Regions from separate parts of the Streptomyces sp. NPDC050704 genome, predicted to be linked through region 2. Evidence: riboswitches for the same ligand, from Rfam matches in the RefSeq annotation. Region 2 holds a riboswitch; the other holds the start of a gene.

Region 1 (7,638 bases), on a different contig from region 2:
TTGTGGACCGGCCCACTGACAACGCGGACCACGACCCGTCCGTACGGGCTTCCGGGGGCGCCCGCGTGCTCGCTCTCGGCGTAGGCGGGGCGGGAACTTCGCCAGCTGTCGGCGCGCTTGCATACAGTGGCACGACTAGCAGGAATTGAGCAGTTTTCCGCGATCGAAGGGACGTACATGCCCATGGGTCACACGGCCACAGCCGAGGCCGGCTCCGGCGGCCTGACAGCGACCGAGCACCGCCTGGCGAACGGCCTGCGCGTGGTGCTCTCGGAGGACCACCTGACCCCGGTCGCGGCGGTGTGCCTCTGGTACGACGTCGGCTCGCGCCATGAGGTCAAGGGCCGCACCGGGCTTGCCCACCTCTTCGAGCACCTGATGTTCCAGGGCTCGGGGCAGGTGAAGGGCAACGGTCACTTCGAACTGGTGCAGGGCGCGGGCGGTTCGCTCAACGGCACGACCAGTTTCGAGCGCACCAACTACTTCGAGACCATGCCCACGCACCAGTTGGAGCTCGCCCTCTGGCTGGAAGCCGACCGTATGGGCTCGCTGCTCGCCGCGCTCGACGACGAGTCGATGGAGAACCAGCGGGACGTCGTCAAGAACGAGCGCCGGCAGCGGTACGACAACGTCCCGTACGGCACCGCTTTCGAGAAGCTGACCGCTCTCGCCTACCCGGAGGGCCACCCCTACCACCACACCCCGATCGGGTCGATGGCGGACCTGGACGCGGCCACGCTGGAAGACGCGCGCGCCTTTTTCCGCACCTACTACGCGCCCAACAACGCCGTCCTGTCGGTTGTCGGAGACATCGACCCGGAGCAGGCGCTCGCCTGGGTCGAGAAGTACTTCGGCTCGATCAAGGGCCACGACGGCAAGCCCGCCCCGCGTGACGGCGCGCTGCCGGAGACCATCGGCGAGCAGCTGCGCGAGGTCGTCGAGGAGGAGGTCCCGGCCCGCGCGCTGATGGCCGCCTACCGGCTGCCGGAGGACGGCACGCGCGCGTGCGACGCGGCCGACCTGGCCCTGACCGTCCTCGGCGGCGGCGAGTCGTCCCGGCTCTACAACCGGCTCGTACGCCGTGACCGCACCGCCGTGGCCGCCGGGTTCGGCCTGCTGCGCCTCGCCGGAGCGCCCTCCCTGGGGTGGCTCGACGTGAAGACGTCCGGCGACGTCAAGGTGCCGGTCATCGAGGCCGCCGTCGACGAGGAGCTCGCCCGGTTCGCCGAGGAGGGCCCCACGGCCGAGGAGATGGAGCGCGCCCAGGCCCAGTTGGAGCGCGAATGGCTGGACCGGCTCGGCACGGTCGCGGGCCGCGCCGACGAACTGTGCCGGTACGCCGTGCTGTTCGGCGACCCGCAGCTCGCCCTGACCGCCGTCCAGCGCGTGCTGGAGGTCACGGCCGCGGAGGTCCAGGAGGTCGCCAAGGCCCGCCTGCGCCCGGACAACCGGGCGGTGCTGGTCTACGAGCCGCTCGCCGCCGATGCCGCAGATGACGCCGACTCCGCTGAAGACACCGACGAGGAGGCGGCCAAGTGACCGAGCTCGCCACGATGGAATTCCACCCGCAGCCCCAGGCCGGCGAGGCCCGGCCCTGGGCCTTCCCGGCACCCGAGCGCGGCACGCTCGACAACGGCCTGACGGTGCTGCGCTGCCACCGCCCCGGCCAGCAGGTCGTGGCCGTCGAAATCCTCCTGGCCGCCCCGCTGGAGGCCGAGCCGCAGGGCCTGGACGGCATCGCCACGATCATGGCGCGGGCGTTCTCCGAAGGCACCGACAAGCACTCCGCCGAGGAGTTCGCCGCCGAGCTGGAGCGCTGCGGCGCCACCCTCGACGCCCACGCCGACCACCCCGGCGTACGGATCAGCCTCGAAGTCCCCGTTTCCAGGCTCCCCAAGGCGCTCGGTCTGCTCGCCGACGCCCTCAGGGCGCCCGCGTTCGAGGACAGCGAGGTCGAGCGGCTGGTGCGCAACCGGCTCGACGAGATCCCGCACGAGACCGCCAACCCGGCCCGCCGCGCCGCCAAGGAGCTCTCCAGGCAGCTCTTCCCGGCGACCTCGCGCATGTCGCGGCCGCGCCAGGGCACCGAGGAGACGGTCTCCGCGATCGACTCGGCGGCCGTACGCGCCTTCTACGAGAAGCACGTACGCCCCGCCACGGCCACCTCCGTCGTCGTCGGTGACCTCACCGGCGTCGACCTGGACGCCCTGCTCGGCGACACGCTCGGCGCCTGGACCGGCTCGCCGGCCCAGGCGCGTCCGGTGCCGCCGGTGACCGCCGACGACACCGGCCGCGTGATCATCGTCGACCGTCCCGGAGCCGTTCAGACGCAGCTGCTCATCGGCCGCGTCGGCGCCGACCGGCACGACCGTGTGTGGCCCGCCCAGGTGCTCGGCACGTACTGCCTCGGCGGCACCCTCACCTCACGCCTGGACCGCGTCCTGCGCGAGGAAAAGGGTTACACCTACGGTGTGCGGGCGTTCGGTCAGGTGCTGCGCTCCGCGCCGGACGGGACGGGCGTCGCGATGCTCGCCATCAGCGGCTCCGTGGACACCCCGAACACCGGCCCGGCGCTCGACGACCTCTGGAAGGTGCTGCGCACCCTCGCGGCCGAGGGCCTGACGGACGCCGAGCGGGACGTCGCCGTGCAGAACCTGGTGGGCGTGGCTCCCCTGAAGTACGAGACCGCGGGCGCCGTCGCGGGCACGCTCGCCGACCAGGTCGAGCAGCACCTGCCGGACGACTACCAGGCCACGCTGTACCAGCAGCTCGCCGCCACCGGCACCGTGGAGGCCACCGCGGCCGCCGTGAGCGCCTTCCCGGTGGACCGTCTGGTGACCGTCCTCGTCGGTGACGCCGCTCAGATCGAGGAGCCGGTCAAGGCCCTCGGAATCGGCGAAGTGAGCGTCGTACCGGCGGAGTAGAGATCAGGCAGCTTGCCGGGGCCCAGGCGACTGAAGAGTCGCCTGGGCCCTCTTTTGCCCGGACTTCGTCCTCAACTCGCCTGTTGTCCGTATTGATTCGCAGGTTGTCCGTATTGATGGGGAGGTTGCCTGTCTGCCCTGTGGCATACACAACAAAAGCCTTGATCCGTTTGTTGATTGAAAGTTCCCGCGCTTAGCGTCGGTCCGGCTGTTCGTCAGGCAGTGCGCCGCACCCGCGGCACCGGACAGTCATCGCCGAGTCCCCGTACGGCGCGAGCCAGGGGAGCCGGGGACCCATACGAAGTCCCTGGGGTGAATCGGACGCCCTCCACGAAGCGGAGGGGGCCCGTAGGAGACCTTCCTGCTCCGAACCCGTCAGCTAACCCGGTAGGCGAGAAGGAAGGAAAGGACCAGCCACTTCATGGCGTTCACCCGCGCCACCGGGAAGCACCGTCGCCCGAGCCGTCTCACCCGTACCTCCACGCACGCCGTCGGCGTCGCGGCCTTCACCACCACCGGTGTCATCGGAACCCTCGCCGCTCCCGCCCTCGCCGCCGAGAGCGCGGTCGAGCAGACCGGCCTCACCCAGGCCATCACCATCGCCGACTCGGTCGCCGACCAGATCGACGCGCAGGCCCAGGCGCAGCAGCAGGCCGCCGACGAGGCCGCCGCCCTCCAGAAGGCCGAAGAAGAGGCGAAGAGGGCCGAGGCGGCCGCGGAGAAGCGCGCCGAGGAGAAGGTCAAGAAGGAGCGCGAGGCCGAGGCCCGTGCCGCCCGCGAGGCCGAGCGCAAGCGCCTCAACGCGTACACCGCGCCGATCAACGGCTCGTACATCTCCACGGGCTACAAGTCCGGCGGCGCCGTCTGGTCCTCCGGCAGCCACACCGGCATCGACTTCCACGCCGCGAGCGGCACCGCCGTCCACGCGGTGGGCTCAGGCGAGGTCGTGGAGGCCGGCTGGGGAGGCGCGTACGGCAACAACATCGTCATCAAGATGACCGACGGCACGTACACCCAGTACGGCCACCTGTCGTCCATCGGTGTCTCCGTCGGCCAGACGGTCACCCCGGGTCAGCAGATAGGCCTCTCCGGGGCCACCGGCAACGTCACCGGGGCGCACCTCCACTTCGAGGCGCGTACGTCCCCGGAGTACGGCTCCGACATCGACCCCGGGGCGTACCTCCGCTCGCACGGCGTGAACGTCTGACGGCTCGCGACACCACGCGTACCTCTCCCGAAGGCCCCGGCTCACCGAGTCGGGGCTTTCGTGCGTCCTGACCTGTTCTCCGACCGGACGACTGCCTGTTCAGTGGCGTGGTGTGTCCAAAAAATAGCCATGGATTCCGGCCCGCCATCGGAATTTCCGGTTCTCTGCAATAGAGTCACTGAACGAGCGTCAATCGACCGCGTTTCGCGGGGATTAAGGCGGAGGTCCGGTCATGCGTATTCCCGCGCATTCGGTATGCACGGCGATCCGTGACGACATCGTCGCGGGTGTCTACGAGCGCGGCGGCCGGCTCACCGAGGAACTGCTCGCGCGTCGCTACGGAGTCTCGCGGGTCCCCGTGCGCGAGGCCCTGCGCACCCTGGAGGCGGAGGGCTTCGTCGTCACGCGCCGCCATGCGGGCGCGTGCGTCGCGGAGCCCACCGAGCAGGAGGGCGCGGACCTGCTGGAGATGCGCATACTGCTGGAGCCGCTGGGCGCCGCGCGCGCCGCCCAGCGCCGCACGGAGGCGCACCTCAAGGTGCTGCGAGGCCTGGTCAGGCTGGGTCAGGAGCGGGCCAGGAGGGGCAACAGCGAGGATCTGCGCTCGCTCGGCGGCTGGTTCCACGAGACGCTCGCACAGGCCTCCGGCAGCCCCGCGCTGACCTCGACACTCGCCCAGTTGCGGCACAAGATCGCCTGGATGTACTCGGTGGAGGCGTCGGCCCACCCCGCCGAGTCCTGGGGTGAGCACGGCGCCATCGTGGACGCCGTGGCACGCGGCGACAGTGACCGGGCCCGGGCGATCACCTCGCTGCACACCGAGCGGGCGACGGCCGCGCACCGGCTGCGCTTTCCCGGCAGCGGTGATCGCGTGGAGCGTGTGAGGACTTCGCAACCTCCCGTAAACACGGCAGGTCTGCGGCATTAACAGTGGCGCCGTATACAAAGAGGGATATTCGGTTGGGGCCTATTTCTGCTGCCCCTTTTTCCACCCGCCGGGAATTTCCGTGCGGGTGATTTCCGCGTGGGCGGAAACGGGCACATGGACGGCGCACGAAAAGGCGCGAGCGGTGTACGCGAAAACGGCGGAGCCGCGTCGCCCGGAATGGGCCGACGCGGCTCCGCCGCACGGTGATCCGCGAGACTAGACCGTCTCGGGAAGCTCATCGAGGCCCTCGGCGACCAGCTTCGCCAGGCGGTCGAGCGCGACGTCCGCGTTCTCGGCGTCTGAGGCCAGCACGATCTCCTCGCCGCCCTGGGCGCCAAGACCCAGCACCGCGAGCATGGAGGCGGCGTTGACGGGGTTGCCGTCGGCCTTGGCGATCGTCACGGGGACGCCGGAGGCCGTGGCCGCCCGGACGAAGATGGAAGCGGGGCGGGCGTGGAGGCCCTCGGCCCAGCCGACGTTGACGCGGCGCTCAGCCATGTGATGCTGCCCTTCAGGTGTCTCACGGTTGTCTAGACCATTGTTCCACAGCGTGAAGCGTGTCCCGGGCGGGTGCGGGTCCCGGCCGGCAGTCGTCCTCGGTCGCCCCCGGACCGCCTCGCGCCGTTGTCGGACGCGAGCCGTACTCTGGGGCCCATGCAGACCGCGTCGGACCGGCATGAGTACCCCGCTCACTGGGAGGCCGATGTCGTGCTGCGCGACGGCGGCACCGCACGCATCCGGCCCATCACGGCCGACGACGCGGACCGCCTCATCAGCTTCTACGAGCAGGTGTCCGACGAGTCGAAGTACTACCGCTTCTTCGCCCCGTATCCACGCCTGTCCGCCAAGGACGTCCATCGCTTCACCCACCACGACTTTGTGGACCGGGTGGGACTCGCGGCCACGGTCGGCGGCGAGTTCATCGCCACCGTACGCTACGACCGCATCAACGCCGAGGGCCTGTCCGCCTCGGCTCCCGCGGACGAGGCCGAGGTCGCCTTCCTCGTGCAGGACGCCCACCAGGGGCGGGGTGTCGCGTCCGCCCTCCTCGAACACATCGGGGCCGTCGCCCGGGAGCGGGACATCCGCCGCTTCGCCGCCGAGGTGCTGCCCGCCAACAACAAGATGATCAAGGTGTTCACGGACGCCGGGTACCAGCAGAAGCGCAGCTTCGAGGACGGTGTCGTACGCCTGGAGTTCGACCTGGAGCCCACCGACCGCTCCCTCGCAGTGCAGCGCGCGCGGGAGCAGCGGGCCGAGGGGCGGTCCGTGGCCCGGCTCCTCGCGCCCGGTTCGGTCGCCGTCATCGGGGCCGGCCGCACACCCGGGGGAGTGGGCCGCAGGGTCCTCGAGAACCTTCGCGCCGCCGGGTTCACCGGACGCCTGTACGCGGTGAACGGGGCCCTTCAGGAGAAGGAGCTCGCCGGGGTCCCCGCGCACCGCTCCGTGCGTGACATCGCCGGGCCCGTCGACCTCGCCGTCGTCGCCGTGCCGGCCGAGCGCGTCCCCGAAGTCGTCGCCGAGTGCGGTGAGCACGGAGTGCAGGGGCTCGTGGTGGTCTCCGCCGGGTACGCCGAGAGCGGTCCCGAGGGCCGGGAGCGCCAGCGCGAACTCGTACGCCAGGCCCGTACGTACGGGATGCGCATCATCGGACCGAACGCCTTCGGAGTCATCAACACCTCCCCCCAGGTGCGGCTCAACGCCTCGCTCGCTCCGGAGATGCCGCGAGCCGGGCGGATCGGCCTGTTCGCGCAGTCCGGCGCCATCGGCATCGCGCTGCTCTCCCGGCTGCACCGGCGCGGCGGCGGGGTCACGGGCGTGACCGGGGTGTCGACGTTCGTCTCCTCGGGCAACCGCGCGGACGTGTCCGGCAACGACGTCCTTCAGTACTGGTACGACGACCCCGACACCGATGTCGCGCTCATGTACCTCGAATCCATCGGGAACCCGCGGAAGTTCACCCGCCTCGCGCGGCGCACGGCGGCCGCGAAGCCGCTGGTCGTCGTCCAGGGCGCACGTCACGGCGGGGCCGCTCCCCAGGGGCATGCGGTACGGGCCACCCGGCTGCCGCACGCCACCGTGTCGGCGCTGCTGCGGCAGGCCGGGGTCATCCGGGTGGACACGATCACGGAGCTGGTCGACGCGGGCCTGCTGCTGGCGCGCCAGCCGTTGCCGCCCGGGCCCCGGGTGGCGATCCTCGGGAACTCCGAGTCGCTGGGGCTGCTCACGTACGACGCGTGTCTGGCCGAAGGCCTGCGACCGCTGCCGCCCAGGGATCTGACCACGGCGGCCGCCGCGGAGGACTTCCACGCGGCGCTGGCGCATGCCCTCGCCGACGACGCGTGCGACGCCGTGGTCGTCACCGCCATTCCGACGGTCGGGGAGGCCACGGCGGCGGACGCGGCCCTCGCGGAGGCGCTCCGCTCGGCGTCAGCCGCGGCTCCGGCCAAGCCGGTGCTCGTGGTCCACGTGGAGCTCGGCGGGCTCGCGGAGGCGCTCTCCGCGGCCACCAGTACGGCACCCCAGCCCGTCGAACCCCGGCTCCCCCGCCCCGCCGAACCGCCGTCGGCGAAGGTCCC
Region 2 (7,638 bases):
GACCCGGTCCGGCATACCCCCCGCGCTCGGAAACCCTTCGAGGACCTCGATGGAGTCGCGGCGCGCGATGTAGTCCTCGTGGGCGGCCCGGTACGCGGCGGCCAGCCCGGCATCCGTCGCGAGCCGGTCCGTCATCTCCTTCATGACCCCGTTCGCCTCCAGCGTGCCGATGGCGGAGGCGGCCCGAGGACACGTCAGGTAGTACGTCGTCGGGAACGGAGTCCCGTCCGGCAGCCGGGGCGCCGTCTCGACGACGTCCGGCTGCCCGCACGGACAGCGGTGAGCGATCGCGCGCAGCCCGCGCGGCGGCCGCCCGAGCTGCTGCTTGAAGGCCTCGACGTCCTCGTCGGTGGGCTCGGTGCGCGGAGTGGGCGGCGGGGGCGTTTGCATGCCTGTGCGTAAGTCTCTCTAGTCAGTTCAAATCAGCGGTTCAAGTCAGCGGGTCAAGTTGGTTCACCGGTCGGAGGCGTCGGCCTTGTCGACGCCGTCCCAGACGTTGGCGTACCAGGCACGGTCGGCCGCCGTCTGATCCGTACGCGTCTGCTTCGCCGCGTCGGGGTCGATCACGATGTAGCCGGTCTCGCCCGGCATCACATAGTGCAGCCGCTCCCGGATGCGCTGCTCGGCGTACGCGTCGTCCTGCCACCGCGCCTTGGAGTCGCGCAGCTGCTCGACCCGCTCGCGGGCCTGCTCCCGCTCCCGCTGGAGGTCGGCGATCTCGGCGCGCTGGGAGACGTACTGCCTTATGGGGTACGCGAGCGCGACGACGAGCGTGCAGAGGACCAGGGCGAGGAGCGCGGCCCGGCCGGTCAGCCGCGAGCGGCGGGCCTGGCGCTTGGTCTGCGAGCGGTAGACACGCTCGGCGGTCTGCTCACCGAGCAGCCGCAGCCTGGTCGCGGTGGAGAACCGGTCACGGTCCTTCACGGCCATCTGTCCCGCCTCCCCGATACAAACCCGTCTGCAACGGTCTGCGAGCCCGTCACGTGCGTACGTCCCCGCACACGGTACGGGACCGGGTACGGGGACGTACGTACGACGGGGCTGCGACCCTTTCCAAGCAGTCGGCTCAGTCCTTGCGGTCGGCTCAGCCCTTGTAGCGCGGGAAGGCACTGCGGCCCGCGTACACCGCGGCGTCGTCGAGGATCTCCTCGATGCGCAGCAGCTGGTTGTACTTGGCGACGCGGTCCGAGCGGGCCGGGGCGCCGGTCTTGATCTGGCCGCAGTTCACCGCGACGGCGAGGTCGGCGATGGTGACGTCCTCGGTCTCGCCGGAGCGGTGGGACATCATGCACTTGAAGCCGTTGCGCTGGGCCATCTCGACGGCGTCCAGCGTCTCGGTCAGCGAGCCGATCTGGTTCACCTTGACGAGCAGGGCGTTCGCGGAGCCCTCCTCGATGCCGCGGGCGAGGCGCTCCGGGTTGGTGACGAAGAGGTCGTCGCCGACGATCTGGACCTTGTCGCCGAGCTTCTCGGTGATGACGTTCCAGCCGGCCCAGTCGTCCTCGTACAGCGGGTCCTCGATGGAGACGAGCGGGTACGAGGCCACGAGCTCCTCGTAGTACTCGGTCATCTCGGCGGCCGAGCGCTCCTTGCCCTCGAACTGGTACTTGCCGTCCTTGTAGAACTCGGAGGCGGCGACGTCGAGGGCGAGGGCGATCTGCTGGCCGGGAACGTAACCGGCCTCCTTGATCGCTTCGAGGATGAGGTCGAGCGCGGCGCGGTTCGACTCCAGGTTCGGCGCGAAGCCGCCCTCGTCGCCGAGGCCGGTGGACAGGCCCTTGGTCTTCAGCACCTTCTTGAGGGTGTGGTAGACCTCGGCGCCCCAGCGCAGCGCCTCGGAGAAGGACTCCGCGCCGATCGGGGCGATCATGAACTCCTGGATGTCGACGTTGGAGTCGGCGTGCGACCCACCGTTGAGGATGTTCATCATCGGGACCGGCAGCAGGTGCGCGTTCGGGCCGCCCAGGTAGCGGAACAGCGGCAGGTCGCTGGCCTCGGAGGCGGCGTGCGCGACGGCGAGGGAGACGCCGAGGATGGCGTTGGCGCCCAGCGAGCCCTTGTTGTCCGTGGCGTCCAGGTCGATCATCGCCTGGTCGATCAGCCGCTGCTCGGTGGCGTCGTAGCCGACGAGCTCCGGGCCGATCTGCTCGATGACGGCGAGGACGGCCTTCTCGACACCCTTGCCGAGGTAGCGGTTGGCGTCTCCGTCACGGAGCTCAACAGCCTCGAAGGCACCGGTGGAGGCGCCGGACGGAACGGCGGCACGACCCGTGCTGCCGTCGTCGAGGCCGACCTCGACCTCGACCGTGGGGTTGCCTCGGGAGTCCAGGATTTCCCGGGCTACGACGACGTCGATGGACGGCACGAGCATCTCCTTATGGGATGTGACGCGGGATACGCCGGGCCGCGGGGGCCCGGTTGTTTACAGAGCGGTGATGACTCCGCGACATGAGCCTAACCGCCCCGGGGGGATTGGCCGGCCTCCCGGCCACCCCGTGGACGGAACTGAGGGTAAACATTGTTCCTTCTGGGAACAAAAAGCCCCGCTCCGGTGCGTACGGGGGAACACGCACCGGAGCGGGGAGCCCGTTGGGGGACGGGGGGTGGCCCTCACGTGGCCTCCACTATGGAGACCACGGATGGGGATGGGCCGTGGTTCAGCTGTGAGCCTGTTGTCAGTTCTGCCGGCTCTGTCAGCTGAGGTGCAGCTGCTGGCCCGGGAAGATGAAGTCGGCGTCGTCGACGATGTCGTCGTTCAGCTTGAACAGCTTCTGCCAGCCGCCCTTGACGTTCTCCTTGGCGGCGATCTCGCTGAGGGTGTCGCCCTTGACGACCTTGTACTCGCCGTCGCCCTTCTTGACCTTCTTGCCGGTCGGGGTCTTGACGGTCTTCTGCTTCGCGGCCGGACGCTCCTGGGAGCGCGAGGAACGCTCCTCCGAGGACTGCGTGTTCTGCTGCGGCTGCGACTGCGTGGAGCTCTGACCGGAGCCCGAGTTCGAGGAACCGGAGCCGGAGGAGGCCGCGCCACCGTTGTACGAGGCGCCGGACAGGCCCACGCCACAGCTCGGCCAGGCACCCTTGCCCTGGCCCGCGAGGACCTTCTCGGCGATGGCTATCTGCTGGGACTTGGAGGCCTGGTTGGCCGTGGAGGCGTACTGCGTGCCGCCGTACGCGGCCCAGGTGGAGGCTGAGAACTGCAGGCCGCCGTAGTAGCCGTTGCCGGTATTGATGGACCAGTTGCCGCCGGACTCGCACTGGGCGACGGTGTCCCACTCGGAGGCGGTGGCGGCGGAGGCTCCCGTGGCGCCCATCAGCGGGACGGCCACAGCGGCGGTGGTGACACCGGCGAGCGTGGCGATACGGGTGGCCTTGGACGGGCGGCGGTGCTTGCCCTTGCCGGAAAGCAGCATGAAGTGATCCCCTCACCGACGCCTGCGAGGTGAGCTGTCGGGTTCGGGCCGAGTGAGTTGCCCGGCCGCGTGACGTTGTCACGCGGCTTAACCCCAAGCCGTACCTGGCCTCAACGACCGGGTCCGGCACTTACCTTGGGTCCCCCGCTCCTGCCTACGGCGCTTTACGCGACGACTGTTCCCGTACGGCCGTTGGCAGGATTCGGCGTGCGACCGTCGGGGCTCACCAGTGGCGAGCGGTCACGACCGTAGACACGCGATCCGCCGAATTTCAAAGACGATCAGGGTCCTTGAGATCCATCTCTCATTTTCACCAAACGGGACATTCGCCGCGAACTACCGCTGCTTTTCGCCCGATTCGGCGGCTTGGTCGCCGATGACCCGTCCGTCACTCGCTGTCGAGTTCGAGGCTCTGACCGGGAACGATGAGATCCGGATCGGCGCCGACGGACGCCTTGTTCGCGGCGTAGAGCTCGCGCCATCCGCCGTTGACCCCAAGGGAGTCGGCGATCTCCCAGAGACTGTCTCCGGCACGGACGATGTACGAGCCGTCGGCGGCTTCACGCGAGGCGCTGTCATCGCGCGAGGCATGCCGGCCGGACGAGTCGTCCGTACGGGATCCGGTGGCGTTCTCGTCGGCGCTGCCGCCGCGGTGACGGCCGGAGGTCGCGCCGTCGTCCGCGCCGCTGTCGGCCCCCGTGTCCGTGCCGGTCGAAGCGTCGCCGTTCTGGGCCGACTTGTCCGAGTCGTCACTCTTCGCCGTGCCTGTCGCGTCGGTCGTGCCCGTCGCGTCGCCTGTGGAAGAGCTGTCCGAAGACTGTGAGTCGCCACTGGTGTCGCTGTCGGGTGCACTCGTGGCGTCGCCACCGGTGGACGAGTCGGACTTGTCCGGCTCACCCGATCCAGCCGAGTCGCCTGACTTCGTGTCATTTCCGCCGGTTTCACCCGATGTCGTGCCCGAGTCGGTCGACGGGGAGGCGGAGTCGTCCAGGACACCCGTGTCGACATCGGCCGACTCGGAGTCCTGCGACAGGCCCGCGACGAGACTGCAGGTCGCCCAGGCGCTCGTACCCTTGCCCGCGAGGACCTTCTCGGCGACGGCTATCTGCTGCGAACGGCTGGCCTGGTCGGCACTCGGCGCGTAGTCCAGGCCGCCGAACTGCTCCCAGGTCTCCTGGGTCATCTGGAGTCCGCCGTAGTACCCGTTGCCGGAGTTGGCGCTCCACGAGCCGCCGCTCTCGCAGTCCGCGACCGCGTCCCAGGTCGTACCGCTGGCGGCGCTCGCGCCGGTCGCGCCGAGCAGGGGGATGGCGATGGCCGATCCGGTCACACCCGCCGCGACGAGAAGAGCCGGAGCCTGACGGGGGCGACGGTGACGACCGTTCCCGGAGAGCATGCGGTTGCCTTTCGCGTGACAGCAAGGGATTCGACACAGCGGGGAACCGGGCGCAGCAGGGGACTGCGCACAACGGAGAACCGCGCTTGTGACTCCTGCGGCTGATGGGACCGGCCGCATTGGTGGGGAAGGTATAGGCATTCGAACTCTTGTCACAAGTCGATGCAGGGGAGATCACGTGAAAGTCACAAAGTTGAGGGACCGTCAGTTCTGACCTGCGGTGACGCGCACTGACCGGCCGTAGCGAAACGCCCCCGCAACGTGCGCGGCCCGCGCGTGACGTGTGTTTCACGTCACCCCAAATCGGCCGAATTCACCGCGAGTTGCGGGTCTCGGCAGGGCTCCCCGGTACCGTCACCCCGTGAACGCCCCACAGATCGAACCGGAACTCTTCACCTGGGAGTTCGCCACCGACCCGTACCCCGCCTACGCGTGGCTCCGCGAGCATGCGCCCGTGCACCGCACCACGCTCCCCAGCGGCGTCGAGGCGTGGCTCGTGACCCGGTACGCGGACGCCAAGCAGGCACTCGCCGACCCGCGACTCTCCAAGAATCCCGTGCACCACTCCAAGGACGCCCACGGCAAGAGCAAGACGGGCATCCCCGGTGAGCGCGGCGCCAACCTCATGACCCATCTGCTCAACATCGACCCGCCGGACCACACCCGGCTGCGCCGGCTCGTCTCGAAGGCGTTCACACCCCGTCGCGTGGCCGAGTTCGCGCCCCGCGTCCAGGAACTGACCGACCAGCTCATCGACCGCTTCGCGCACACCGGAAGCGCCGACCTCATCCACGAGTTCGCGTTCCCCCTCCCCATCTACGCCATCTGCGACCTGCTCGGCGTCCCCAGCGAGGACCAGGACGACTTCCGGGACTGGGCGGGGATGATGATCCGGCACGGCGGCGGGCCGCGCGGCGGAGTCGCCCGGTCCGTGAAGAAGATGCGGGGCTACCTCGCCGAACTGATCCACCGCAAACGGGAGGCGCTCCCGGACCACCCCGGCCCCGGCGAGGACCTCATCTCCGGGCTCATCCGCGCCTCCGACCACGGCGAGCACCTCACCGAGAACGAAGCCGCGGCCATGTGCTTCGTACTGCTCTTCGCCGGTTTCGAGACGACCATCAATCTCATCGGCAACGGCACGTACGCACTGCTCCGCAATCCGAAGCAGCGGGCGCAGCTGCAGAGTTCGATCGAGCGGGGCGAACACGAACTGCTCGACACCGGTATCGAAGAGCTTCTCCGTTACGACGGCCCGGTCGAGCTGGCCACCTGGCGCTACGCGACCGAGCCTCTCCAGGTCGGCGGACAGGGCATCGCCTCCGGTGACCCCGTCCTCGTGGTGCTCGCCGCCGCCGACCGTGATCCCGCCCGTTTCGACGAGCCGGACACCCTCGACCTGTCCCGCCGGGACAACCAGCACCTCGGCTACGGACACGGCATCCACTACTGCCTCGGCGCCCCGCTCGCCCGTCTCGAAGGCCGCACCGCGCTGGCCACCCTGCTGCGCCGACTGCCCGATCTCCAACTCGCCGCCGATCCCGCGGACCTGCGCTGGCGGGGCGGCCTGATCATGCGCGGGCTGCGGAACCTCCCGGTGGAGTTCACGGCCACCTGACAGGTGAGGGCGAGCTGATCAGAGGTCGCCTCATGTCGCCTCATCTTGATCATCGCCCGAGGCGGGATGCTTCCCGCTGCCGCAGCGCCGCCCGCGCCCGACTGACCCAACTGGCTAGCTCTCGCTCGCCCTTATCGCGTCCCGGTACGCCCGCGCCGCCGCCCGCAGCGCCGCTTCCGGGTCCACGCCCTCCGCCTCGGCGCGTACGGCCATCGCCAGCAGTTCGTAACCGACGCCCTCGCCCTGCGGCGGCGGTACCTCAAGGCCCGCCGTGCGCGCCCGGGATGCCAGCTTGGCGGCGAGCGCGAGGCCGGGCTGGCCGAGGGGGACGCCTTCCGTCACGGACGTCCGCTGCTTCTCCACGGCCTTGGTTCGCAGCCAGTGCTCCTTGACCTCCTCGGGCGTCGAGGCGGTCTCGTCCCCGAAGACGTGCGGGTGGCGGTGGATCAGCTTGGTGACGATGCCGCCGGCCACGTCGTCGATCGAGAAGGGCTCGTCTTCATCCTCTTCGGCGATCCGGGCGTGGAAGACGACCTGGAGCAGCACGTCGCCGAGTTCCTCGCGCAGCTCGTGCCGGTCGCCCTCCTCGATCGCCTCGACCAGTTCGTACGCCTCCTCGATGCCGTACTTCGCCAGGCCCTTGTGGGTCTGCTGGGACGACCAGGGGCATTCGGCGCGGATGCGGTCCATGACCTGGACGAGGTCGAGGAGGCGGGCGCCTGGGAGGTCGTACGACGCCGGGAGCAGTTCGAGGTCGGGCATCTGTACGCGGCCGGAGCCGGCCAGCCGGGCCAGGCCGTCGGTGAGGCGCGGCTCGCCCTCGCCGGTGGCGACGACGGTCACCGTGCGGCCGCCGGCGCAGGCGTCGACCAGCTCCTCGGCGCTCGGTGCGCTCTCGTCGACCGGGACGCCCGCCTCGCGCAGGTACGGCAGCTGGGGGTGGGTGCCGTCCGCGCACAGGACTCGGTCGGCGGCGTGCAGTGCCTGCCAGGCGGGCCAGGACAGGAGTCCGGGCGCGACTCGGTGGCTGGTGGTGAGCAGGACGATGCGCCCCGGGCTGGATGCGTTCACACACCGAACGTAACCCACGCCACTGACACCAAGGTCACGCACCCGACGAGGTCACGCGCCGAACGAGGTCGCCGTGATCACCACAGCCACCGCAGCCACCGCGGCCACCGCGGTCACCCGCCGTCCGGAGGGGAGGCGAGTGC

What was found. Region 2 has a riboswitch for cyclic di-AMP ahead of AB0I18_RS17400 (transglycosylase family protein). Riboswitches for the same ligand answer to the same signal wherever they lie in the genome.
Positions count from the first base shown of each region.
Region 1: it holds a riboswitch for cyclic di-AMP, as region 2 does, so the genes downstream of both, AB0I18_RS25055 (M23 family metallopeptidase) here and AB0I18_RS17400 (transglycosylase family protein) in region 2, are expected to answer to the same signal.

Region 1 covers NZ_JBFAHW010000043.1:56,851-64,488, reverse strand. The annotation lists gene AB0I18_RS25065 (pitrilysin family protein) at 178-1,539, shown strand; gene AB0I18_RS25060 (pitrilysin family protein) at 1,536-2,924, shown strand; cyclic di-AMP (ydaO/yuaA leader) riboswitch at 3,168-3,332, shown strand; gene AB0I18_RS25055 (M23 family metallopeptidase) at 3,346-4,131, shown strand; gene AB0I18_RS25050 (GntR family transcriptional regulator) at 4,364-5,059, shown strand; gene AB0I18_RS25045 (HPr family phosphocarrier protein) at 5,276-5,557, opposite strand; gene AB0I18_RS25040 (GNAT family N-acetyltransferase) at 5,714-7,638, shown strand, end outside.
Region 2 covers NZ_JBFAHW010000025.1:90,881-98,518, forward strand. The annotation lists gene AB0I18_RS17385 (DUF501 domain-containing protein) at 1-390, opposite strand, end outside; gene AB0I18_RS17390 (septum formation initiator family protein) at 454-930, opposite strand; gene eno (phosphopyruvate hydratase) at 1,085-2,371, opposite strand; gene AB0I18_RS17400 (transglycosylase family protein) at 2,694-3,410, opposite strand; cyclic di-AMP (ydaO/yuaA leader) riboswitch at 3,415-3,582, opposite strand; gene AB0I18_RS17405 (transglycosylase family protein) at 3,799-4,806, opposite strand; gene AB0I18_RS17410 (cytochrome P450) at 5,168-6,424, shown strand; gene AB0I18_RS17415 (nucleoside triphosphate pyrophosphohydrolase) at 6,539-7,495, opposite strand; gene AB0I18_RS17420 (SurA N-terminal domain-containing protein) at 7,638-7,638, opposite strand, start outside.